Regions from separate parts of the Kitasatospora sp. cg17-2 genome, predicted to be linked through region 1. Evidence: riboswitches for the same ligand, from Rfam matches in the RefSeq annotation. Region 1 holds a riboswitch; the other holds the start of a gene.

Region 1 (4,457 bases):
CGAGCCGTTGGTGAAGTCGAAGAGCCGGTAGCCGGGCCAGTCCGTCCAGCGCGCGAACACCCAGTGGTAGGCGGGGTAGAGCGCGAGCGTCCAGCCGACGCAGAGGAAGACCAGCGACAGCGTCATGCTGAGGATCGCCCACGGGAACATCACCACCTGGTACAGCACGGCCTTCCAGCCGGCCGCGTCCGCCAGCCGGGCGGTGACGGCACCCCAGAAGCCGGGCCGGGGCCGCACCGGGGCCGGACCGGGGACGTCCAGGGCCAGCAGGCCGCGGACCCGGGCCCGCTCCAGCCGCCCGAAGCCCCGGGCCGCGGTGGTCAGACCGGCCAGGATCGGCAGACCCAGCACCGTCACGAAGGTGCCGACGCCCAGGGCGAACAGCGCGACGGCGGTGACGAAGCCCAGGATCGCCACCGGCAGACCGGTCAGCGTGTAGCCGACCTCCCGGTAGAAGTAGGAGCTGAACGGCGCCCGCCAGGCGTACGGCGGCTCCTCGGTGCGGTGCGCGGCGCCGGGGCGGTGGTCTCCGGCGTCGTCCTTGGCGTACCCGGTCTGGCCGTCGTACGCCTCGTACTCGCTGCGCTGCATGGTGTGGGTGCTCATGGCCGGGTCACGGTCCCTCGGGTCGGTCGCGGTTCGGGCTCGTCGGGCGTCTCCCGCCGACCCCTGAAGCCTGTCAAAACGCGCGCCCGCCGGACATCCGGTTCCCCGGCGAACCGGGGGTGGGGCTATCCCCCCTGCAGCGGTCCCCCCTGCACCGCGTCCCCGGTCGGCGGGTCGTCGGCGAGCAGGGCGTACTGCCGGGCGTCGCGCCAGCCGTCCGGGCCCCGGTAGTCGTGCCGGACCCGGCCCTCCAGCCGGAAACCGGCCCGCTCCAGCACCCGGATCGAGGCGGTGTTGTCGACGTCCACCCGGGCCTCCAGCCGGTGCACGCCGAGCGGGCCGAAGGCGAAGTCGCGCAGCAGGGCGACCAGCTCGCCCGCGTAGCCGGAGCCCCAGACGTCGCGGCGCAGCGCGTAGCCGATGGTGGCGGCGCGGTACGGGACGAGGCCGAGCGCGGCGTTGCCGATCGGGACGGCGCGGGCCGGGTCCTCGGCGTCGGCGCGGCGGGTGACGGCGAGCCGGTAGACCTCCCGGTGCTCCTTCTCGGCCTCCTCGACGAACTGGGCGACCTGGTCGTCGCAGGTCTCCAGGTCGCGCGGGGCGAACGGGAGGTAGCGGGTGGCCTCCGGGTCGCCGAACACGGCGTGCAGCGCGGCCACGTCCTCGGGGGTGTGGTGGAACTCGCGAACGGCAAGCCGGGGGCCGGTGAGTCGAACGGGGACCATGGCTCCCGACCCTACCCGCGACCAGCGGTTACGGTTCGTGGTTATGGAAGACGAAGACCTGCGGCTCGCCCCGCGCACCAAGGCCGCCGAGCTGCTCGTTTGGGCGGAGGCGGAGGGCCGCGAGCCGGTCGCCGAGGGCCCGCTGCGAGCGGTGCTGGCGTTGTTGGAGCTGGGCGAGGGCAGGATGCACGACGGCTGGCCCGAACTCACCTCCGCCGCGGTGGAGCACCTGCTGTACGAGCGGCTGTACCTGTACGTCCAGCCGGAGCCGGGGCAGGACCCGCTCGCGTACGGCGCGGCGGTGCGGCTGCTGATCGACCACCGGCGGGCGGCGAAGCGGCTGAACGCCAAGCGGCAGGAGCGGCTGCACGCGGAGGCCGAGTGGCAGGGCGAGGTGGCGGCCGGACTGCTGCGCCGGGCGGACCTGGTGACCTGGCCCCGGCTGTACACACTGCTGCTGCGCGCGGCCGGGGTGGACACCGCGGACGGGGCGGCGGTGCGGGCCTGGCTGGAGGGGTTCCGGGAGCTGCCGGAGGAGGAGCGGACGGCGGCGTTCACGGCGCTGGAGACGGACGGCACGCTGGACCCGGTGGACGACGGCGGCTGGGAGGCCGGCGGCCGGACGCTGGCGGTCGGGATGGCGACGGACGGCGCGCGGCGGCTGCTGGAGCAGGGGCTGATGCGGCGCAGCTACCGGAACCTGGCCGAGCTGACGGCGCTCGGCCGGCCGATGCCGGAGGAGCTGGCCGGGGACTTCGGGGCGTTCGAGGAGGCGGCGGCGCTGGCGGCGCTGGAGCTGGCCGGCACCTGGACGGTGCCGGGGCTGCCGGAGCTGCTGGTGGCGGAGTTCCCGGAGCTGGCGCCGGAGCCGGGGCCGGCGGAGATCGAGGCCTATCTGGCCGGGCTGGACGCGGCCTGGGCGGAGGAGTCGGCGGACGGGGACTGGCCGGCGGACGGCGAGGAGCCCGCGGACGGGGACTGGCCGGCGGACGGCGAGTGGCCGACCGGGGCCGGGGAGGAACCGGCGCCGGAGTAGGCGCGGAGGACGGCGAGGGGCCCCGGCCGGTGCGGCCGGGGCCCCTCGTCCTGTTCGGGGGGAGGCGGGGTCAGGGGGTGACGCCGCGCTGCTCGAACCAGGTCTCCGGGTCGACCGGGGCGCCGCCGCCGGGGCGGACCTCGACGTGCAGGTGGGCGCCGGTGACGTTGCCGGTCGCGCCGACCTTGCCGATCTGCTGGCCGGGGAGGACCTTGCCGGAGCCCTTGATGATCGAGGAGAGGTGGCAGTACCAGATCTCGGTGCCGTCGGGCAGGGTCTCGACGATCCGGTAGCCGTAGGCGCCGGCCCAGCCGGCCGAGGTGATGGTGCCCTGGCCGACCGCGTAGACGGGTTCGCCCTGGTCGGCGGCGAAGTCGAGGCCGGTGTGCAGGTGCGCCCAGTAGCGCGCGCTCTGGCCGTAGTGGGCGGAGAGCCGGTAGTCGCGCACGGGCAGCTTGATGGCCGCGAGCTTGGCCTTCTCGGCCTCCTCGGCGGTGCGCCTGGCCTGCTCCTGCTGGGCGACCTGGGCGGCGCGCTTGGCCTCGGCCTCCTGGGCGGCCTGGACCCGGGCCGTCTCCTCGGCCGCGGTGCGCTGGCTGTCGGCCTGCTGCTGGATCCGGGCGGCGAGCGCGAGGCCGGGGTCGGCGGAGAGCGCGACCGGGGTCTCGTCGGGGCTCTCCACGGCGGGCGCGGCGGCCGGGGTGGCGGAGGCGAAGCCGGTCGCGCCCAGGGTGGCGGCGACGGCGGTGACGCCGAGCAGCGGCGCGGTGCCGCGGGTCTGACGGGGCATCCGGTGCCGACTGGTGTCGGCGACCGGCGGGGCGCTCTCGTCGGCAGGGCCGCCGAAGGGGCCGTGGCCAGCGAACGGGCCGGGATGGTCGAGCAGCTGGGTGCCGGTGGAGGACCCGGACGGGTGTGCCTGGGTGTGCGTCGACGCCACGGAGGCGCGCTCCTTTCCTTCCTTCGCGCCTACCGGGTTAGCTGACGGGTTCGGAGCAGGAAGGTCTCCTACGGCTGAGCCCGGGCGGTGCCCTGACCCTGCCGATTCACCCCAAGGAACATGGTTCCCCGGCTCCCATGGCCTGCCCGGAGGCCGGCCGGCGGGATTAGGCGACGGCGCACGGTGCCGTCTGGGTACGGCGTTGCGGACCGCGCTGCGTTATCAAACGTTAATCCGAGAGTCCCCCGATTCCAAGCCATCCGTTGGTGACGACCGGACACGGATCGGACGCTACGCGGCCCGATGGGCGATTTGTGACGTTTGATGACACCTGACACTACCGAACGTGAGAGGACGTCAACGAACGGGGTCCCATCTGAGTACGACTACTCATGTGCAGCCGGGAGCGCGCGGCCATTCTGGGCGCCATGAGCGCACCGATGCAGTCACGCACCACGGCCGCCTACTACATCCAGGCCGTCCTGTCCTTCGCCCTCTCCGGCGCCGCCCTCGGCTTCGGGATCGCCTTCCTCCCGGTCGAGCCGTGGACCAGGGCCTTCCTCGCCGTCGGCCTGCTCTGGACGGTCACCTCCGCGTTCACCCTGGCCAAGGTGGTCCGGGACCGGCAGGAGACCACCGATCTCGTCACCAGGGTCGACCAGGCCCGGCTGGACAAGCTGCTGACCGAGCACGACCCGTTCAAGGTGGAGGGAGTCTGACCGGCCCGGGCGCGGACCGCCGCTCGGGAGGGCTTGACGGCTAAGGCTATTAGCCTTAGCTTTATGGCTATCGGCGCTCGCCGACGACCCGCCCCGAGGAGGCTCCCATGAACGGCACCATCGCCCCCGCCACCCGCTACCTCGACCTTCCCGGTGGCCGGATCGCCTTCGACGACACCGGGCACGGCGACGGCGCCCCCGTCGTCCTGCTCCCCGGGATGCTCGACAGCCGGGCCGCGTACCGGCACCTGCGCCCGCTGCTGACCGCCGCCGGCCGCCGGGTGATCACCATGGACCTGCGCGGCTTCGGCGAGTCCTCGATCCTCTGGGAGGACTACTCCCCCGCCGCGATCGCCGGCGACGTGCTCGCCCTGCTGGACCACCTGGGCATCGACCGGGCCGTGCTGGCGGGCAACTCCTACACCGGCGCC
Region 2 (4,457 bases), 1.1 Mb from region 1:
TCCTCGATGCGCAGCAGCTGGTTGTACTTGGCGACGCGCTCGGAGCGGGCCGGGGCACCGGTCTTGATCTGGCCGCAGTTGGTGGCGACGGCCAGGTCGGCGATGGTGACGTCCTCGGTCTCGCCGGAGCGGTGGGACATCATGCAGCGGTAGCCGTTGCGCTGGGCCAGCTCGACGGCGTCCAGGGTCTCGGTCAGCGAACCGATCTGGTTGACCTTCACCAGCAGCGCGTTGGCGGTGCCGGTCTCGATGCCGCGGGCCAGGCGGGCCGGGTTGGTGACGAACAGGTCGTCGCCGACCAGCTGGACCTTGTCGCCCAGCTTCTCGGTCATGGCCTTCCAGCCGTCCCAGTCCGACTCGTCCAGCGGGTCCTCGATCGAGACCAGCGGGTAGGCGGCGACCAGGCCGGCGTAGTACTCGATCAGCTCGGCGGAGGTCAGGCCCTTGCCCTCGAACTGGTAGGCGCCGTCCTCGAAGAACTCGGAGGCGGCGACGTCCAGGGCCAGCGCGATGTCCTTGCCCGGCACGTAGCCGGCCTTCTGGATGGCCTCGACGATGAGGTCGAGGGCCTCGCGGTTGGAGTCCAGGTTCGGGGCGAAGCCGCCCTCGTCGCCCAGACCGGTGGAGAGGCCGCGCTCCTTCAGCACGCCCTTGAGCGTGTGGTAGACCTCGACGCCCCAGCGGACGGCCTCGGAGAAGGACTCCGCGCCGATCGGAGCGATCATGAACTCCTGGATGTCGACGTTGGAGTCCGCGTGCGAGCCGCCGTTGAGGATGTTCATCATCGGGACCGGCAGGACGTGCGCGTTCGGGCCGCCCAGGTAGCGGAACAGCGGCAGGTCGCTGGCCTCGGAGGCGGCGTGCGCGACGGCCAGCGAGACGCCCAGGATGGCGTTGGCGCCGAGCGAGGACTTGTCCGGGGTGGCGTCCAGGTCGAGCATGGCCTGGTCGATCAGGCGCTGCTCGGTGGCGTCGTAGCCGACCAGCTCCGGGCCGATCTGCTCGATGACGGCCAGGACGGCCTTCTCCACGCCCTTGCCGAAGTAGCGGTTCTTGTCGCCGTCGCGGAGCTCCAGGGCCTCGAAGGCACCGGTGGAGGCACCCGACGGGACAGCGGCACGGCCGGTGCTGCCGTCGTCGAGGCCGACCTCGACCTCGACCGTGGGGTTGCCGCGCGAGTCGAGAATCTCACGGGCTACGACGACATCGATGGACGGCACGAGGCATCTCCTAGCGGAAGCAGGTACCGGCTGACAGTGGGGTGCCGTCGACCGGACGATTGCGGAGTCGTTACGACCAGAGCCTAACCGCACCGGCTGTCCGGGCCACGTCGACCTCGGCTCCGTCTCAGCGTGTGGCCGTGCTACCCACCGGTAGTTCACCTGGTTGCCCGGCCGCGGACGCCGCGGGACGGACCGGCGGCGGAACGGGGGCGGAACGGGCCGGTCCGACGGACCTGCCCGCCCGGCCGCCTGTCCGCCTGTCCGGTGACGGGCCGGCAGGAGGGCAGGCGGCCGGGCGGCCAGTGGGCGCGGGCGTCAGCCGAGGGCGAGGACCTGGCCGGGGACGATCAGGTCCGGGTCGCCGCCGACGGTGCCGCGGTTGCCGTCGTACAGGGCCTGCCAGCCGCCCTGGACACCCTGCGCGGTCGCGATCCCGGCGAGCGTGTCGCCGTCGCGGACGGTGTAGCCCTGGCCGCCCTGCGCCTGCTGGACCTGCGGGGCCTGCCGGGTCTGCTGCGCCTGCTGCGGTGCGGCGGCGGTGCCCTGACCCGCGTACTGCTGGTACACGCCCTGGTGGCTGGTCCAGTACCAGGCGCCGTTGTTCTGGTACCAGAACACCTTGGCGTCGGCGTCCCAGCCGGACCGGCCGGAGAACGACGGCGCCTGCGACTGGGTCTGCTGCTGCGCCTGCTGCTGGACCTGCGGCGCCGGCTGGGCGGCGTGCTTCGGCGCGTACTGCTGGGTCTGCGGAGCCTGCTGGGCCTGCGGGGCCTGCGACTTGGGGGCGGCGTGCTTCGGCGCGGCCTTCGGGGCCTGCTGCTCGATCTGCGCCTGCGGGGCCTGCGGCTTCGGGGCGGCCGGGGCGGCGTCCGTCGAGGTGTCGACCGCCGCCGGGGCACCGCCCTTGCTCAGGCCAGCCTTCTTGGAGCACACCGGCCAGGCGCCCGGACCCTGCGAGGCCAGCACCTTCTCGGCGACGGTGATCTGCGCCGCCTTCGATGCCTGGTTGGCCTGCGGCGCGTACGAGGTGCCGCCGAACGCCTTCCAGGTGCTGGAGGTGAACTGCAGGCCGCCGTAGAAGCCGTTGCCGGTGTTGATGCCCCAGTTGCCCCCGCTCTCGCACTGGGCGACGGCGTCCCAGGTCGAGGCCGGGGCGGCCGAGGCGCCGGTGGCGGTGAGGATCGGCATCGCCAGCCCGACGCCGGCGACACCGGCGACGGCGATGGCCTTCTCGGTCTGGGTGCGGCGACGATGACGGCCGGTTCCGACGAACAGCATGAGGAAGTCCCTCTCCGCACGCCTGCGAGGTGAGCTGTCGGGTTCGGACCGGGAGGTGGCCCGGCCGCGCGGAGGCGGCTTCACCCCAAGCCGTGGGAGACGGCGCAAGACCTGGTTCCCCCGCCCCTGCCCAGGGTTCTGGTCGGTTTCCGGTGACGCGGCGGGCAGGACTCGGCGTTCCGCGCACGGGACCCGCTTCCGCGGGCTCCCCGGAGAGTAGACAGATCTTCAGAGCAATCACAAGCTCATATCGCCGCTATCACACGGAAATCACGTCAGGTGATGGATTGCCTACCAACCGAAGAGGTATGTCCGGGTTGATGGAGATTCACGCCGGTCGGTTCCTGGCCGTGGAGACTCGGCGTCAGCGTGTCGTGAGCCCCCCTCAATGAACTGCCGAGGGGTCGGCGGAGGTTGTCACCGAGGTCGCTTCCGGCGTGAATTCCACCGGAAGTTCACGAAGTCCGCGCATGATCAGACCACCGCGCCAGCGCAGTTCCTCCGGATCCGCGGCGAGCCGGAGGTCCGGCAGCCGGGACAGCAGGGTGGTCAGCGCGGCCCGCCCCTCCAGGCGCGCCAGCGGGGCGCCGATGCAGTAGTGGATGCCGTGCCCGAAGCCCAGGTGCGGGTTGTCCGCCCGGGCCAGGTCGAGGGTGTTCTCGTCCGCGAACCGCGCCGGGTCCCGGTCCGCCGCCGCGAGCACCACCAGCACCGGGTCGCCGACCGGGATCTCCACCCCGCCGATGGTCAGCGGACTCGTCGCGAACCGCCAGGTGGCCATCTCCACCGGGCCGTCGTAGCGAAGGAGTTCCTCGATCCCGGTCTCCAGCAGCGCGCTCTCGCCGCGCCCGATCGACTCCTGGAGCAGGGCCCGCTGCCCCGGATTGCGCAGCAGCGCGTAGACGCCGTTGCCGATCAGGTTCACCGTCGTCTCGAACCCCGCGAAGAGCAGGATGAAGGCCATCGCCGCGGCCTCGTTCTCGGTGAGGTGCTCGCCGTGGTCGCTGGCCCGGATGAGCCCCGAGATCAGGTCGTCCCCGGGATCCGCGCGCTTGCGGTGGATCAGCTCCGCGAGGTAGGCCCGCATCCGCTTCACCGCCCGCCCCACACCGCCGCGTTGGCCGCCGCCGTGCCGGATCATCATCCCGGCCCAGTCCCGGAAGTCGTCCTGGTCCTCGGCCGGCACCCCGAGCAGGTCGCAGATCGCGTAGATGGGGAGCGGGAAGGCGAACTCGTGGATGAGGTCGGCGGATCCGCGCGTCGCGAAGCCGTCGATCAGCCGGTCGGTCAGCTGCTGCACCCGGGGCTCGAAGGCGGCCACCCGGCGCGGGGTGAAGGCCTTCGACACCAGACGGCGCAGCCGGGTGTGGTCCGGCGGGTCGATGTTCAGCAGGTGCGTCATCAGGTCGGCCTGGCGCTCGCCCGGGATGCCGACCCGGCCGGTGCGGTGGGCCTGCTCGGTGTGGTGCGCCGGGTTCTTGGAGAGCCGGCTGTCCGCGAGCGCCTGGCGGGCGTCCGCGTACCGGGTCACCAGCCAGGCGTCCACCCCGCTGGGCAGGGTGGTCCGGTGCACCGGTCGGTGCTCGCGCAGCCACGCGTACGCCGGGTACGGGTCGGCGGCGAACTCCCAGGTGAACAGGGGCGGACGGGCGGAATCGGGCTGAGCTGGCATGGGTCGACGGTATCCCGGGCGCACCCCCGGCAGCGCACCGTGGGCGCCGCCGTTCCCACTGCCGTTCCGGGCGCCGTTCCGATCGCTGTTCCCGCCGCCCGCCGATCGCTCCGGACATCGTTCCGGTGACGGTGGGCCGGAGCAGGCGTGAGTCTGGTCACCTGAGGGGTAATTGCTGTTGCGGAGGATCCGGTCGTGCCTACGATCCTCCGCAAGATGTCCGTGGGCGCCGGTGCGGAGCCGCCCACAGGGAGGAGCAGGGCCATGCGGGTCACCGGTGCGGT

Evidence for each region. Region 1 has a riboswitch for cyclic di-AMP ahead of ACW14Y_RS19955 (M23 family metallopeptidase). Riboswitches for the same ligand answer to the same signal wherever they lie in the genome.
Region 2: linked by a shared signal. The riboswitch ahead of ACW14Y_RS24440 (LysM peptidoglycan-binding domain-containing protein) and the one ahead of ACW14Y_RS19955 (M23 family metallopeptidase) in region 1 are both predicted to bind cyclic di-AMP.

The regions. Positions count from the first base shown of each region.
Region 1 is NZ_CM132923.1:4,733,728-4,738,184, forward strand. It holds gene ACW14Y_RS19940 (sensor domain-containing protein) at 1-606, opposite strand, end outside; gene ACW14Y_RS19945 (GNAT family N-acetyltransferase) at 732-1,331, opposite strand; gene ACW14Y_RS19950 (hypothetical protein) at 1,375-2,367, shown strand; gene ACW14Y_RS19955 (M23 family metallopeptidase) at 2,438-3,307, opposite strand; cyclic di-AMP (ydaO/yuaA leader) riboswitch at 3,320-3,490, opposite strand; gene ACW14Y_RS19960 (YiaA/YiaB family inner membrane protein) at 3,736-4,026, shown strand; gene ACW14Y_RS19965 (alpha/beta fold hydrolase) at 4,134-4,457, shown strand, end outside.
Region 2 is NZ_CM132923.1:5,790,569-5,795,025, reverse strand. It holds gene eno (phosphopyruvate hydratase) at 1-1,220, opposite strand, end outside; gene ACW14Y_RS24440 (LysM peptidoglycan-binding domain-containing protein) at 1,539-2,501, opposite strand; cyclic di-AMP (ydaO/yuaA leader) riboswitch at 2,507-2,655, opposite strand; gene ACW14Y_RS24435 (cytochrome P450 family protein) at 2,887-4,173, opposite strand; gene ACW14Y_RS24430 (SDR family NAD(P)-dependent oxidoreductase) at 4,438-4,457, shown strand, end outside.